2 regions of the Latilactobacillus sp. VITA-14 genome follow, and region 1 is predicted to be linked to the other one. Evidence: predicted binding sites of a transcription regulator. Region 1 holds the regulator's gene; the other holds the start of a gene.
The links. The regulator Rex, encoded in region 1, represses fermentation and respiration genes when NADH is low (regulators of the CRP and FNR family bind a similar motif). The targets are predictions, from matches to a motif close to TTGTGAANTANTTCACAA.
Positions count from the first base shown of each region.

Region 2: a site for Rex is predicted at 2,694-2,711, ahead of pdhA (pyruvate dehydrogenase (acetyl-transferring) E1 component subunit alpha). Genes of this name have one in related genera too.

Region 1 is NZ_JBJKTM010000004.1:80,167-88,144, reverse strand. It holds gene ACF1X7_RS03070 (ABC-F family ATP-binding cassette domain-containing protein) at 1-1,442, opposite strand, end outside; gene ACF1X7_RS03065 (redox-sensing transcriptional repressor Rex) at 1,638-2,285, shown strand; gene ACF1X7_RS03060 (CPBP family intramembrane glutamic endopeptidase) at 2,338-2,970, opposite strand; gene groES (co-chaperone GroES) at 3,142-3,426, shown strand; gene groL (chaperonin GroEL) at 3,462-5,087, shown strand; gene ACF1X7_RS03045 (coiled-coil domain-containing protein) at 5,343-5,819, shown strand; gene ACF1X7_RS03040 (C40 family peptidase) at 5,951-6,370, shown strand; gene ACF1X7_RS03035 (APC family permease) at 6,603-7,978, shown strand, end outside.
Region 2 is NZ_JBJKTM010000012.1:29,603-37,580, reverse strand. It holds gene ACF1X7_RS06415 (ABC transporter ATP-binding protein) at 1-606, shown strand, start outside; gene def (peptide deformylase) at 843-1,394, opposite strand; M-box (ykoK) riboswitch at 1,508-1,673, shown strand; gene ACF1X7_RS06405 (hypothetical protein) at 1,898-2,560, shown strand; gene pdhA (pyruvate dehydrogenase (acetyl-transferring) E1 component subunit alpha) at 2,869-3,978, shown strand; gene ACF1X7_RS06395 (alpha-ketoacid dehydrogenase subunit beta) at 3,980-4,957, shown strand; gene ACF1X7_RS06390 (dihydrolipoyllysine-residue acetyltransferase) at 4,987-6,606, shown strand; gene lpdA (dihydrolipoyl dehydrogenase) at 6,614-7,978, shown strand, end outside.

The DNA.
Region 1 (7,978 bases):
ATGTCCAAATGGTTCGTTGGTTCATCCATGATTAAGAAATTGTCATGGTTCATCGCGAGTTTCGTCAAGAGTAAGCGGGCTTTTTCACCACCACTGAGTTGTGACACAACCTTTAAAACATCGTCACCGGTGAATAAGAAACTACCAAGTAGTGTGCGAATTTCCTTTTCAGGTGTTGTATGGTGTTCATCCCATAATTCGTTGAGGACGGTTTTGTTAGTGTGTAAATTGCGTTGCTCTTGATCGTAGTAGCCGATTGAAACGTTACTACCGACTTTTTCATGGCCTTTGATGAACGGAATTTGGTGCAAGATACTTTTGAGAAGGGTCGATTTACCAATTCCGTTAGGTCCGATGATGGCTAAGCGTTCGTGGCGGTTCACTTCAAAATTGATTGGTTGTACCATGATTTTATCGGGGGAATAGCCGACAGCGGCATCGCTTACTTGCAATACTTCGTTACCGCTTGGATGTTCGCTTTCGAAATGAAAATGAATTTTACCGGCTTCGTTTTGCGGCCGGTCTAATTTATCCATCTTTTCGAGTTGACGGCGGCGACTTTGGGCTTGTTTCGTGGTACTTGCGCGCACTAAGTTTTTATCAACAAAGGTCTGAAGTTTATCGATTTCAGCTTGTTGTTTTTCATAAGCCTTCCATTCGAGTGAGAGGTTAGCTTCTTTTAAACTTAAGAAATGGCTGTAATTGCCGGTATAATGGGTCAATGTGTGGCGACTCATGTCGTAGACTTCTTTAGTGATTTTATCTAAGAAGTACCGGTCATGCGAGACGGTGAGCAAGGCACCGGGATAAGTTTGTAAATAATTTTCCAACCATGTTAGTGTTTCGATATCTAAATGGTTCGTTGGTTCGTCCAAAATAAGGACGTCTTTTTTCTCAAGCAATAACTTAGCAAGTGCGAGTCGCGAGCGTTCGCCTCCCGATAGTGTACTGATTGGCTTTTCAAAGGTGTCTTCTGGAAATTGGAAACCATGTAAGACGCCACGGATTTCGGCTTCATAGCCGTAACCATTAGCTTCAGAGAAATCGTGTTGGACTTGGTCATATCGTTTTAGTAAGGCTGCATATTCTTCGCTAGCATGGTCAATGGTTGTGTCCGCAATTGCGGTCTCGAGTTCATGCATTTGGGCTTCCATTTGGCGGAGATCATCGAAAATGGTTAACATCTCCGCATAGATTGTCCGGGTTGAGTCTAAGCCACTATCTTGCGCTAAGTAACCGACTTGAGCATTTTTGCTAAGAATGATTTGGCCTTCATCAGGCGTTGTGATGCCGGCAATCATTTTTAATAAGGTTGATTTACCAGCCCCGTTTGGACCAACGAGGGCAACACGGGCGCGGTCTTGTACTTCGAGTTGTGCGTTTTTGAAAAGGTAATCGCCGCCAAAACTGCGTGCGACTTGTTGAACTTGTAATAATATCACGGCTAAAAATCCTTTCGTGCGGTGTTTTTTAAAGTTAATTGCGTTCATTTTTATAATACTACTGTCAACTATCATAACAGATTTAAACGATGGACAGTCAAAATTGTAAATATATTGCTTTTCACAAGAAAATTCAGTATGATTTCAGTATGGTACTACACTATTTTCACAAGCAAATCAAAAAGGAGGTTTCAAATGGTTGAGAATAATATCCCAAGAGCAACTGCAAAACGATTGCCTTTATATTACCGCTATTTAAACTTTTTGAACAATTCAGGGAAAACTAAAATTTCCTCTACTGGATTATCTGAAGCAGTTAAAGTAGATAGTGCGACAATTCGTCGTGATTTTTCATATTTCGGTGCACTGGGCAAACGTGGTTATGGCTATGATGTCGCTTCGTTGCTAGATTTTTTCAAGAAGACCTTGAACCAAGATCGATTGACAAACGTTGCATTGATTGGGGTGGGGAATTTAGGCCACGCCTTATTGAACTACAACTTTAAGCAAACCAATAATATTCGGATTAGCGCAGCATTTGATGTTAAACCCGAAATGATTGGAACAATTCAAACCGGTGTTCCTGTCTATTCAATGGACGAGATGGCCGAACAATTGAAGAACCAACAGATCGAGATTGTCATTTTAACAGTGCCAATTGATGAAGCTCAAGAAGTCACCGATGAATTAGTGGCTGCTGGGATTAAAGGGATTATGAACTTTACGCCAATTCGAATTTCTGTGCCATCAAACGTACGGATTCAAAATGTTGATTTGGCTAAAGAACTACAAACTTTGATTTACTTCCTCGATAATTATACTGATGAACAAAATCAAGAATAAAAATAGCGTTTAAACAAGTTGCTCGTAGTAGCCGCCTGTTTGAACGCTTTTTTTAACGATTGAGATACAGTAAAGTGACGATCAGGTTCATCCCAGCATGGCTGATGATTGTGGTGAAAATCGAACCTGTCTTGCGGTACAGCCAACATAGGAAAAGACCGATGGCCGTGTAGATTAACAAATGCCCGTCCTGATGTAAAAAAGCAAACAGTAAACTTGAAATGATGGCGGCTAAAATGCGGTTTAAGCGACTGGCTAATCCACCAAAGATTGCTTTGCGAAACGTGATTTCTTCCATAATCGGTGCGGCGATGGTCGTTGCTAAAATAAGAAACGGTTGTTGTTGCATCATGGTCATCAGTGAAATGGTGTTGAGCGATTTGGCAGTGATGTGGAGAATGTTTTGTTCAATGAAGCCGGCGAGAATCTGAATTACTAAGACCAGTACAATGCCACACACCCCCCAAATGATAATGGGTTTGAGTGGGAAAGGCCGCTGCTCAATGGCATTGGCTTGTGTGCGTTGATTAAGATAGAGTAACCAGGCGGCACCGAGGCAATCAACAATGGTTGTGATTAGAAAAAACGAGGCAGATAGATGACCAAAACGGACGACTGCACTAGGAATCAATAAAATGAACAAATAGCTAATGATAATTGAAAAATTTTGTTTGTATAGCGTCATGTGAAAGCTCCTCAAAGGTTGTTGTGACAATAGCTTAGCGTATTAGCACTCAAATTGCAAAAGTGCTAGCATAATACTTGCAATGTTCTGAAAAAATGCTATGATAAAAATTGTGATTAGCACTTGATATGATAGAGTGCTAAAAAAGTAAAATTGATGGAGGGATTTTAAGTGTTAAAACCATTAGAAGATCGCGTGATTATCGCCGTTAAAGACGAAGAAGAACAAACAGTAGGTGGGATTGTTTTGGCAAGTAATGCTAAACAAAAACCACAAACCGGCAAAGTAGTCGCAGTTGGTACCGGCACATTAACAAGTGACGGCAAACGAATTCCACTTGATATTAAAGAAAACGATGAAGTTATTTACGATAAATATGCAGGTTCAGAAGTTGAATATGAAGGTCAACGATATTTAGTGCTCCATGCTAAAGATATTATGGCTATTGTTGAATAATAATAAACAAAAAAATTTTTTGAGGTGAATAAATTATGGCAAAAGAACTTAAATTTTCAGAAGACGCACGTTCAAAAATGTTGGCAGGGGTTGACCAATTAGCCAACACAGTGAAAACAACATTAGGACCAAAAGGCCGGAACGTTGTTTTGGAAAAAGCTTACGGTTCACCAGAAATTACTAATGATGGTGTGACAATCGCTAAAGCAATCGAATTAGAAGATCATTTTGAAAATATGGGTGCTAAGTTAGTTTCTGAAGTGGCTTCAAAAACGAATGACATCGCTGGTGATGGGACAACTACTGCTACTGTTTTAGCTCAAGCAATTATTCGTGAAGGGATGAAGAACGTCACAGCCGGCGCTAACCCAGTTGGGATTCGTCGTGGGATTGAATTAGCAACTAAAGAAGCTGTTAAGAAGTTACACGAAATTTCACACAAAGTCGAAAGTAAAGATGCCATTGCCCAAGTGGCTGCTGTTTCATCAGCTAACGAAGAAACTGGTCGTTTAATTGCTGATGCAATGGAAAAAGTTGGCAACGATGGGGTCATCACAGTTGAAGAATCAAAAGGGATTGATACTGAATTAAGCGTTGTTGAAGGGATGCAATTCGATCGTGGTTACTTGTCACAATACATGGTAACGGATAACGATAAGATGGAAGCTGACCTAGATAACCCATATATCTTAATTACAGATAAAAAGATTTCAAATATTCAAGATGTTTTACCACTTTTACAATCAATCGTGCAAGAAGGTAAAGCCTTGTTAATCATCGCTGATGATGTTGATGGCGAAGCATTACCAACACTTGTCTTGAACAAGATTCGTGGGACATTCAACGTGGTTGCTGTAAAAGCCCCTGGTTTTGGTGATCGTCGTAAGGAACAATTAGAAGATATCGCCACATTAACAGGTGCCACAGTGATTACAAGTGACCTCGGTCTAGAATTGAAAGAAACAACTATCGATCAATTAGGGACAGCTGGTAAGGTAACTGTTACAAAAGATGATACAACAATCGTTGAAGGTGCTGGTAGCAAAGATGCCATCGCTGAACGGGTTGAAAACATCAAGAAACAAATTGCTGAAACAACATCAGACTTTGACCGTGAAAAATTACAAGAACGCTTGGCTAAATTAGCTGGTGGCGTTGCAGTGATTAAAGTCGGTGCTGCCACAGAAACAGAATTGAAAGAACAAAAATATCGGATTGAAGATGCTTTGAACGCAACGCGTGCAGCTGTTGAAGAAGGCTACGTTGCCGGCGGTGGGACAGCATTAATCGATGTGATCGAAAGTGTTGCTGCGCTTAAAGAAGAAGGCGACGTTCAAACCGGGATTAACATTGTGCTTCGTGCATTGGAAGAACCTGTTCGTCAAATCGCAACCAACGCTGGTCTTGAAGGCTCAGTAATTGTTGAAAAAGTTAAATCACAACCAGTTGAAGTCGGCTACAATGCAGCCAACGGCAACTGGGAAAATATGATTGAAGCCGGCATCTTAGATCCAACTAAGGTGACACGTTCAGCATTACAAAATGCAGCTAGTGTGGCTGCCTTAATGTTAACAACTGAAGCAGTGGTTGCTGACAAACCAGAAGACAACCCAGCACCAGCAGCAGGCATGGACCCATCAGCAATGGGCGGTATGATGTAAAGAAGTGCGTTTGAAACGGGTTGATTCTGAGCATTAACCTAAAAATGAGCGTTCTGGCGGTTTTTTGCCATAACGCTCGTTTTGTAGTTAAGCGGAAGTCGTTATAACCAAAAAGCACGATTAAATCCAAAGTTCCAAAACTGGCAAAAGTTTTGGAACTTTTTTATTTTTCAAAAAAAATGCGCATATATAAATTGTGCGCAACCCTATTAATTAATTTTGACTGCGGTATAATAATAGTTGGAGGAGTTGACAATGATTTTTCGAAACCGGCGGATACTGATAACCTGTTTAATGTTAGGTGGCTTCTTTTTAGCGCGACCACAAACGGTCCAAGCAACGCCTGAAGAAACGCAAACTGCCATTAAGACAGCACAAGATCATCTATCCGAATTGAATAATAATATTAGTAATTTAACGTTAAAAACAACGCAATTGAACGAACAAATGACTGCAAAACAGGCGGATATTAAAGAAAAACAAGACGAGTTCAGCAAAACATCTGCTGATTATCAAAAGCAAGTGGCGATTATTGAAGGTAACCTGCGGCAATTACAAACACGAGATAGCAGTTTTAATCTTGATATGATCGATAGTTTATTGTCGAGCCAAAGTTTGAGCGATTTATTCCAAAAAGGTTCAATTATCAATCGACTGTTAGACGCTAAGGCGGATAATGCCGCTGAAACGGCCTCATTAGCTGAAAAAAAGCTGAACAAAAGACTGAATTAGAAGCGCAACAGGCCAAGCTGGTATCATTATCACAGGAAAATGATGCTGCAATTAAGGACTTAGATCAACAAAAACAACAAGCTAACGACCAATTAACGCAACTACAAACGAAGTTCAAGAAAGAATTAGAGGTGCAAGCAGCTGCTCAAAAAGCGGCGAGTGATGCAGGTGCCGCATTAATTACTGGTAACAAGGATTTAATGAATAATAAGATTATCCAAGAAGCGGTTAAATATTTAGGCGTACCCTATGTTTGGGGTGGCACCACACCCGAAGGATTTGACTGTTCTGGTTTAGTGCAATACGTTTACGCTAAAAATGGGATTAAATTACCCCGTGTTTCACAAGATCAAAGTAAGTTAGGCAAAGATGTACCGCTCAATGAATTACAACCAAACGACCTATTATTCTGGGGAGGGGTTGGAACAGCCCACCATGTCGCAATCTACATTGGGGATGGCTACTTTATCCAAGCACCACAATCTGGCGATAAAGTTCGAATTACTAAAATTTCAGATTACAAACCAGATTTTGCCCGTCGTTTATCATAAAAAATAAGAACTGACCAAGGAATCGAGGCGTTTCGATTACCTTGGTCAGTTCTTTTTTAAATTGTGGTAGTAATTCATGCGTAACTATAGTAGAATACGATTTGTTTGAATAAACGGCAATTATTTTTTTAAGTTATAGAGAAATTCAAAAGTCACTGTGTGGATTGCGACGAATGATATTCACATGAGGGCTTTTTATGTTAGAAATATTATTTAAAGGGGTCATATTGCTATGCAACAGTTAAAACGGATTTTTATCGGGAAACCGTTAAAATCTTCCGATGAGGGTAATCAAAAATTAGGACGCTTTAAAGCGTTAGCGATGCTATCTTCTGATGCATTGTCATCAGTGGCCTACGGGACAGAAGAAATCGTCATCGTATTGACGACCCTTTCGGCCGCGGCAATTTGGTATTCAATTCCAATCGCAGCCTTTGTGCTCTTATTGCTATTGTCATTAACTTTGTCATATCGCCAAGTGATCCACGCCTATCCAGGTGGTGGTGGCGCCTACGTTGTTTCCAGTGAAAATTTGGGGAAAAATGCTGGTTTAGTGGCAGGTGGTTCACTGCTTGTGGATTACATGTTAACCGTTGCGGTTAGTATTTCCGCGGGTGCGGAAGCGATCACCTCGGCCATTCCGGCATTGTATGGGCATCAAGTAGGGATTTCCTTAATTATCGTTTTGATCTTGATGGGAATGAATCTACGTGGGATGCGTGAATCAGCATCATTTTTAATGGTGCCCGTTTACTTATTCGTCTTGATGATGACTTTAATGATCATCGTTGGGTGTTATAAGATCTTCACAGGTGCGATTCCGTTCCACGCAACATCAACCGTTGGGGCTGTTGTACCAGGTGTTTCGATGGCGTTGATTTTTAGAGCCTTCTCATCAGGTTCATCATCATTAACTGGGGTTGAAGCCATCAGTAATGCGGTACCATTTTTCAAGAAGCCACGTGCAACAAACGCGGCTGAAACATTAGCAATCATGGCAGCCATCTTAGGTTTCTTCTTTGCTGGGATTACATTTTTAAACTACTGGTACGGCATTGTACCAGCAGAAAAAGTAACTGTTCTATCACAAGTGGCCCAACACACCTTTGGGAAAGGCTTTTTATTCTATATTGTGCAATTTGCAACGGCCTTTATTTTAGCCGTCGCTGCGAATACTGGATTCTCCGCTTTCCCAGTGTTAGCGTATAATTTAGCCAAAGACAAATATATGCCACACATGTACATGGATCGTGGCGATCGTTTAGGTTATTCAAACGGGATTATTACATTGGCGATTGGTTCAATGGCATTGATTTTCATCTTTAACGGGGATACATCACGCTTGATTCCACTTTATGCGGTTGGTGTGTTCATTCCATTTACGCTTTCTCAATCTGGGATGTTGCGCAAGTGGTGGGTCGAACGACCAAAGAATTGGTTTGGTAAATCAATTGCCAATTTTGTTGGCGCTTTGATTTCGTTTGCTATCTTAGTCATTCTCTTCGTTTATCGCTTACCTGATATCTGGCCATTCTTCATCATCATGCCTGTTATGATTTGGATTTTCTATAAGATTCATGATCATTACAAGAAAGTGGCGCTTCAACT
Region 2 (7,978 bases), on a different contig from region 1:
TTGTTGATGCGTTTTTATGATGTGACATCTGGAACGATTCGGATTGATGGGGTTGACACGAAGCAATTAAGCAAGCAACAAGTCCGTTCCCAATTTGGGATGGTACTTCAAGATGCTTGGTTATATCATGCTTCAATCACCGATAATATTCGTTTCGGGAAACTCGATGCGACAGAGTATGAAGTCGTTGATGCGGCTAAAACCGCTAATGTCGATCATTTTATCCATACGTTGCCAAACGGCTATCAAATGACGATTGATGAAGAAGCAAGCAACGTTTCGCTTGGGCAAAAACAACTATTGACGATTGCCCGAGCCGTGATTGCGGATCCTAAGATTTTAATCTTGGACGAAGCAACTAGTTCGGTGGATACCCGATTGGAAGGTTTATTGCAAAAAGCCATGGAAAAAGTCATGCAAGGGCGAACGAGTTTCGTCATTGCCCATCGACTCTCAACGATTCGCGACGCGGATTTGATTTTAGTGATGGACCATGGTCAAATTGTTGAACAAGGGACGCACGATTCGCTATTAGCTGCCGGCGGTGTGTACGCTAATTTATATAACAGTCAATTTGCCGATACGCCTGAAGCGGTGAAAGCATAAAAAAAGCATGATCGAAATCTTCTAATGAGATTTCAATCACGCTTTTTTATGTGCTTCTCGAGTAGCCTTTACCGTTAAGCCTCAAAGCCTGACCAACTCGAATCAGCACTTCTTCTTTAACGTGCGCTTGGGTGCAACAACTCCCGTTTAATCTAAAATTGGCAGTTATCCCACAATTCGGGATAACTGCCAATTCTGTATTAATGCTCAGTTGCTAAGCACAACCAATCGTACTTCTATTCAATAATAATCATGTCATCTGGTGCTGCGAATGGGTCTTGCTTGTTGATGTGATCGAAGAACAAGATGCCATTTAGATGATCGATTTCGTGTTGGCACACAATAGCTGGGTAGTTTTTTAAGCGAATCTTGTGGCTTTCACCGTCTAAATCTTGGTAACGTAGTGTAATACGGTCAGGGCGGGGCACAAAGCCGGGCACTTCGCGGTCAACTGATAAGCAACCTTCACCTTCAGCAAGTGCTGCGTTTTGAACAGAGTGGCTGATAATTTTAGGGTTGATAATCACATCTTTGAAGATGGGTTCGTCTGGTCCAGGGACCAAGACAGCAGACATTTGTTTTGAAACATCTACTTGGGGTGCAGCTAAACCGACGCCAGCGCGCAAGTGGTACTTTTCAGCAAGTTCAGGATCCTGGCTATTTTCTAAAAATGCCATCATGTCAGCAGCAAGTTGCCGATCTTCATCTGATAGTGGAAAAGTAACAGGTTCAGCTATTTTTCTAAGTGTTGGGTTACCCTCGCGGATAATATCTTTCATTAATATCACAGTTAAGACCTCCGATTAATTCGTCATTCATTATTCTAGCACAATTCAAGTTAAAACGGAATGAATTGCTTGACCTGCTAAAGTGAAACGGGTAGTATAAGAGTATAGATATATTGCTTTTCCGTTAGGTGAGGCTCCTATATGAACAAACGCTGCTACTCAGAAACATCGAGAGATGCCAATTGAGTCAACTGAAACTGCCAATGAAGGCTTTTTCTAACGTAGCTGAACATGGTTTCTACGTCATATAGTGCTAAAACTGAACGATTGGGAACGCCATGATAAATGGATGACGCTCAATTGTTGTGCGTCTTTTTTTGTCGGATAAAGCGGTATGACTAAATTTAAAGTAGAGAAAGTCTGGTGAGTAAAATGATGAAAACAGCTGAAGGACCTGTAAGTAGTAGCGATGGTGATCATTCGAGGTGGTCTGTCATTTTACTGCCAGCATTAGGCTAGCGGTTTACGACGACTTCCTCAAAAGGGAAGGAGTGTCGAACGCGATGCACAAGAAATTAAAAAAAGACGTTAACCTCACTGGCATTACAAGCAGTGGGATGTTAATGCGTTTATTGGCAACTCGCCCAAGTGGCTTAACAACTGTCGAAGCTGCTAAAAGAGAAGCAGTATTAGAAAATTCACAAGCACGGGTTAGCGTTATGCGTGATGGTTTTTTACGCTTAATCGGTGCAGATCAAATTGTGCCCGGTGATATTTTGGTATTGGCTGCTAGCGAAAAGACACCCGTTACAATCGCAACAGTTAACAAAGATGTTAACGTTATTGAAGCGGGCGAAGTAGTGACTGAAATGGTGCACGGCGTTGTGCTAGATGCAACGATTGGTGCTAAAGCACAAACACCTAAAGTTAGAGTGGGAAGCACTTTTATGATGGCGGTAGCTGCATTGGTTTCGTTTTGTGCAGTATTAATGGTTAATCAATTTGCTTTCATGGGTTTGGCAACGTTGGTTGTCGGGGCAATCCTGCTAACAATGATTAAGTTAGTCAACCTTGGTCAAATTAAGGTTGCGATTGATTTAAATGATTTGCGGGTAAGTGAACGGTGCGTGCAAGTCAGTCAACAAATTAAACCAGTAGTCAGAGTGTTTCAAGAGCTCTTAGTGCATGCTGGCAACGCTGAGATACCCCAACCGGTCTTGGCATAGAACTACCCCAACTTAAATTTAACGATGAGTCTGCTACGGCGGACTCTTTTTTTGTGCCTATTATTTGCTATTATATAACAGAAAACGGAATTAAATTATAACAGATATAGAACAGACGTGAAAATTAGCTAACTAGTGATTAGATTCACATGTAATAAAAACTAATGAAAGCGTAAACTGACTAATATAGCTTATAAAACGCTTGCATTTAGTGATGTGAAATGCTAAATTAGTCTTGTAAAGATGCTTAAGTAATACAGATATAAGCAGTCATTAAAACAGTTTTTTAAAGAGGAGATATGGATACTATGGTCAATAATAAAGCTGCAGTTAATTTTGAGAAGTTATTGAGCGATGAGAGCCAAGATTTTAAGACCGTTCAAATTTTAGATGAGACTGGCCAGGTTGTTAATCCGGAATTGATGCCGGATCTCAGTGATGACCAATTGGTTGAACTGATGAAACAAATGGTTTGGTCGCGTGTGCTTGATCAACGAGCAACTGCTTTGAACCGTCAAGGCCGGTTAGGATTTTATGCACCAACTGCTGGGCAAGAAGCCAGCCAATTAGCAAGTAACTTTGCGATGACTAAAGACGACTTTTTATTCCCTGGTTACCGGGATGTGCCACAATTAGTGCAACATGGGCTACCTTTATCACAAGCATTCCTATGGTCACGAGGCCATATTGACGGTAACAAGTATCCAGAATCTTTGAAGGCGATGCCACCACAAATCATTATCGGCGCGCAATACATTCAAGCAATGGGTGTTGCGGTTGGGATGAAGAAGCGCCAATCAGAAAATGCTGTTTACGTTTATACCGGTGACGGTGGGACTTCACAGGGGGATTTCTATGAAGGCTTGAACTTTGCGGGTGCTTTTAAAGCACCAACCATTTTCGTTGTTCAAAATAACGGCTTTGCGATTTCGGTCCCACGTGAAAAACAAACAGCTGCTGTAACGTTGGCTCAAAAAGGGGTCGCAGCTGGGATTCCTGCCATTCAAGTCGATGGGATGGATCCACTAGCAGTTTATGAAGTGATGAAAGAAGCGCGTGAATTTACAACTGCTGGCAACGGACCGGTCTTAATTGAAACATTAACCTATCGTTATGGACCACATACATTATCAGGGGATGATCCCACTCGTTATCGGACCAAAGAAACAGACGATATTTGGTTGAAACGTGATCCACTCGTTAGAATGCGTCGTTTCTTAACTGATAAGGGACTTTGGTCACAAGATCAAGAAGACCAATTGATCGAACAAGTTAAAACAGACATTAAAGCAGCCATCAACGAAGCGGATGCTGCGCCAAAACAAAAAGTCACAGATTTCTTGAATGTTACATTTGAAGACCAACCACAAAATATTAAAGAACAAATTGCAGAATACAGTGCAAAGGAGTCGAATTAAGATGGCACAAAAAACGATGATTCAAGCAATTACAAATGCGCTGGATTTAGAACTTGCAGATGATAAGAACGTCTTGATTTTCGGGGAAGATGTTGGGAAGAACGGTGGGGTTTTCCGAGCAACTGAAGGGTTGCAAGCTAAACATGGTGAAGACCGCGTTTTTGATACACCGTTAGCTGAATCTGGGATTGGTGGTTTATCAATCGGTTTAGCACTAGAAGGCTTCCGCCCTGTACCTGAAATTCAATTCTTTGGTTTTGTTTTCGAAACAATGGATTCGATTGCTGGCCAGATGTCACGAACACGTTATCGGATGGGTGGCACACGCAACATGCCAATCACGATTCGTGCACCATTTGGTGGTGGCGTGCATACCCCAGAATTACATTCAGATAACTTTGAAGGAATGATCACGCAAATTCCAGGGATTCGCGTGGTTGTGCCAAGTAATCCATATGATGCCAAAGGCTTATTGATTTCTGCGATTCGTTCAAACGATCCTGTTTTGTATCTTGAACACATGAAATTATACCGGTCGTTCCGCGAAGAAGTACCTGATGAATCTTATACAGTGCCGCTTGATAAAGCAGCTGTGGTTACTGAAGGGACAGATGTTTCAATCATCACTTACGGTGCAATGGTGAGAGAAGCGATTAAAGCGGCCGAAAACCTAGCTAAAGAGAATGTTAAAGCTGAAGTAATTGATTTACGAACAATTGCACCATTAGATGTTGCAACAATTATCGCCTCTGTCGAAAAAACAGGGCGGGTCGTTATTGTTCAAGAAGCACAAAAACAAGCAGGCGTTGGGGCACAAGTTGCTTCTGAAATTTCAGAACGTGCTGTTCTTTCATTGGAAGCTCCAATTGCACGTGTTTCAGCTCCTGATACGCCATTCCCATTTGGACAAGCTGAAGCAACTTGGTTACCAAATGCAACTGATATTGAAAATAAGGTTAAAGAAGTTATTAACTTTTAGTCGATAACGAAAGAAGGGACGTTAGACGTATGGCATATCAATTTAAATTACCGGATATTGGTGAAGGGATTGCAGAAGGCGAAATTCAAAAATGGGCAGTCGCAGAAGGTGACACGATTCAAGAAGATGATGTCTTACTTGAAGTTCAAAATGATAAATCAGTTGAAGAAATCCCATCACCCGTTAGTGGGAAAGTCGTTAAAATTTTAGTCGGTGAAGGTGAAGTGGCAACAGTTGGCCAAGTACTGGTTGAAATTGACGCACCAGGTGTTGAAGGTAACGATACACCAAGTACGGCAACACCAGCTGCTACACCCGAAGCAACACCGACTGCAACCGATGCAGGTGGTGTTTACCAATTTAAGTTACCAGATATTGGTGAAGGGATTGCCGAAGGTGAAATTCAAAAATGGGCGGTCGCAGAAGGCGATACTATTCAAGAAGATGACACTTTATTAGAAGTTCAAAATGATAAATCAGTTGAAGAAATCCCATCACCTGTTAGTGGGAAAGTCGTTAAAATTTTAGTCGGTGAAGGCGAAGTGGCGACTGTCGGTCAAGTATTGGTCGAAATTGATGCTCCAGGCCACAATTCGGCAACGGCAACATCTGCTGAACAAGCACCAGCTACGGCGTCAGAATCAACACCAGCTAAAACAACGGCGCCAAGCAGTCAAGCAGTAGTTGCGATTAGTGACCAAAATCGGACGATTTTAGCTATGCCATCTGTTCGACAATTCGCACGTGAAAACGATGTTGATATCAGTCAAGTGCCAGCCACCGGTAAACATGGTCGGATTACTAAAGAAGACGTGCAAATCTTCATGCAAAATGGCGCTGCAACAACGACAGCACCTGCTGTAGAGACAGCAGAACAACCAACGTCGCCAGCAACACCAGCTGCACAACCAGTTGCTGCGACACCATACACCTCTGCGACACCAGAACGGGAAACACGTGAAAAAATGTCACCAACGCGGAAAGCAATTGCTAAAGCAATGGTGACAAGTAAGCATACGGCACCACACGTTACTTTATTCGATGAAGTGGAAGTTTCTAAATTGATGACCCATCGTAAGAAATTCAAGGATGTAGCGGCTGAGAAGGACATTAAGTTAACCTTCTTACCATACATCGTTAAAGCTTTGGTAACGGTCTTACGTGACTTCCCAACTTTGAACGCGTCAATTGATGATGCAACTAACGAAATTGTTTATAAGCACTACATTAATGTCGGAATTGCAACGGATACTGATCACGGGCTCTATGTCCCAAATATCAAGGATGCCGACAGCAAGAGTATTTTTGCCATCGCTAAAGAAATTGGCGAAAATACGCAAAAAGCATTGGATAACAAATTGAAACCAGCTGAAATGAGTGGTGGTTCAATGACAATCAGTAATATCGGATCAATTGGTGGCGGTTGGTTTACACCGGTTGTTAACTACCCTGAAGTCGCAATCTTAGGGGTTGGCCGAATTGGGACAGAACCAATCGTCAACGCTGATGGTGAGTTGGCTGTTGGCAAAGTCTTGAAATTATCACTATCATTTGATCATCGTTTAATTGATGGTGGAACTGCGCAACGTGCGATGAACGAATTAAAAGAATTATTAGCTGATCCAGAGCTATTATTGATGGAAGGATGATTTTAAAATGGTTGTAGGTGATTTCGCAATTGAATTAGACACAGTAGTCATCGGTTCAGGTCCTGGGGGCTATGTTGCGGCAATTCGCGCGGCCGAAATGGGTCAAAAAGTAACTGTGATTGAACGTGAAACAATTGGCGGTGTTTGTTTAAACGTCGGCTGTATTCCTTCCAAGGCTTTGATTTCAGCTGGTCATCGACTACAAGAGGCGAAAGATTCATCTGTCTTTGGTGTGACGACTACTGGATCAACATTGGATTTTGCGAAAACGCAAGACTGGAAACAACATGAGGTTGTTGAAAAACTAACTGGTGGCATTTCAATGTTGTTCAAAAAACACAAGATTGATGTGTTAGACGGTTCAGCCTTTTTAGTGGACGAACATAGCTTACGCGTGATTAAAGAAGAGAGTGCACAAACGTACAGTTTTAAAAATTTAATCATTGCTACTGGTAGTCGTCCAATTGAAATTAAAGGCTTCAAATTTAATAAACGGGTTATTGATTCAACTGGTGGTTTAAGCTTAACGGAAGTACCAAAAGAATTAGTGGTCATTGGTGGTGGCTATATCGGCTCTGAATTAGCAGGGGCCTATGCCAACTTAGGTGCACATGTGACGATTCTCGAAGGGACAGACTCGATTTTACCTAACTTCGAAAAAGATATGGTGCAATTGGTGACAAAGAACTTCAAGGCTAAAGGGGTCGATGTGATTACTGGCGCAATGGCAAAAGAAGCTGTTGAAACTGATCAAAATGTGACGGTTAAATATGAAGTCGGCGGCAAAGAAGAACAATTTGTTGCCGATTACGTGATGGTGACTGTTGGTCGGCGGCCAAATACCGACGAAATGGGACTCGAACAAGCCGGTATTAAGATGGCTGATCGTGGTTTGATTGAAGTTGATCAACAAGGCCAAACTAACGTTAAGGGCATCTATGCGATTGGCGATATCGTTGCTGGAGCAGCTTTGGCGCATAAAGCAAGTTATGAAGCTAAAGTGGCTGCAGAAGCCATTGCCGGTAAGAAATTAACGGTTGATTACCACGCAATGCCAGCTGTTTGTTATACAGATCCTGAATTGGCAACGACCGGTTTAACGGTTGCAGAAGCCAAGTCAAAAGGAATGAACGCTAAAGGATTTAAGTTCCCATTTGCAGCTAATGGCCGTGCTTTATCATTAGCAGATACAGAAGGTTTCGTGCGGTTAGTGACGAATACGGATGATAACACAGTTCTGGGCGCTCAAGTTGCTGGCGTTGGCGCGAGTGATTTAATTTCTGAATTGACGTTAGCCGTTGAATCAGGCATGAATGCAGAAGACCTTGCTCTAACCATTCATCCACATCCAACGTTAAGTGAAGCGATTATG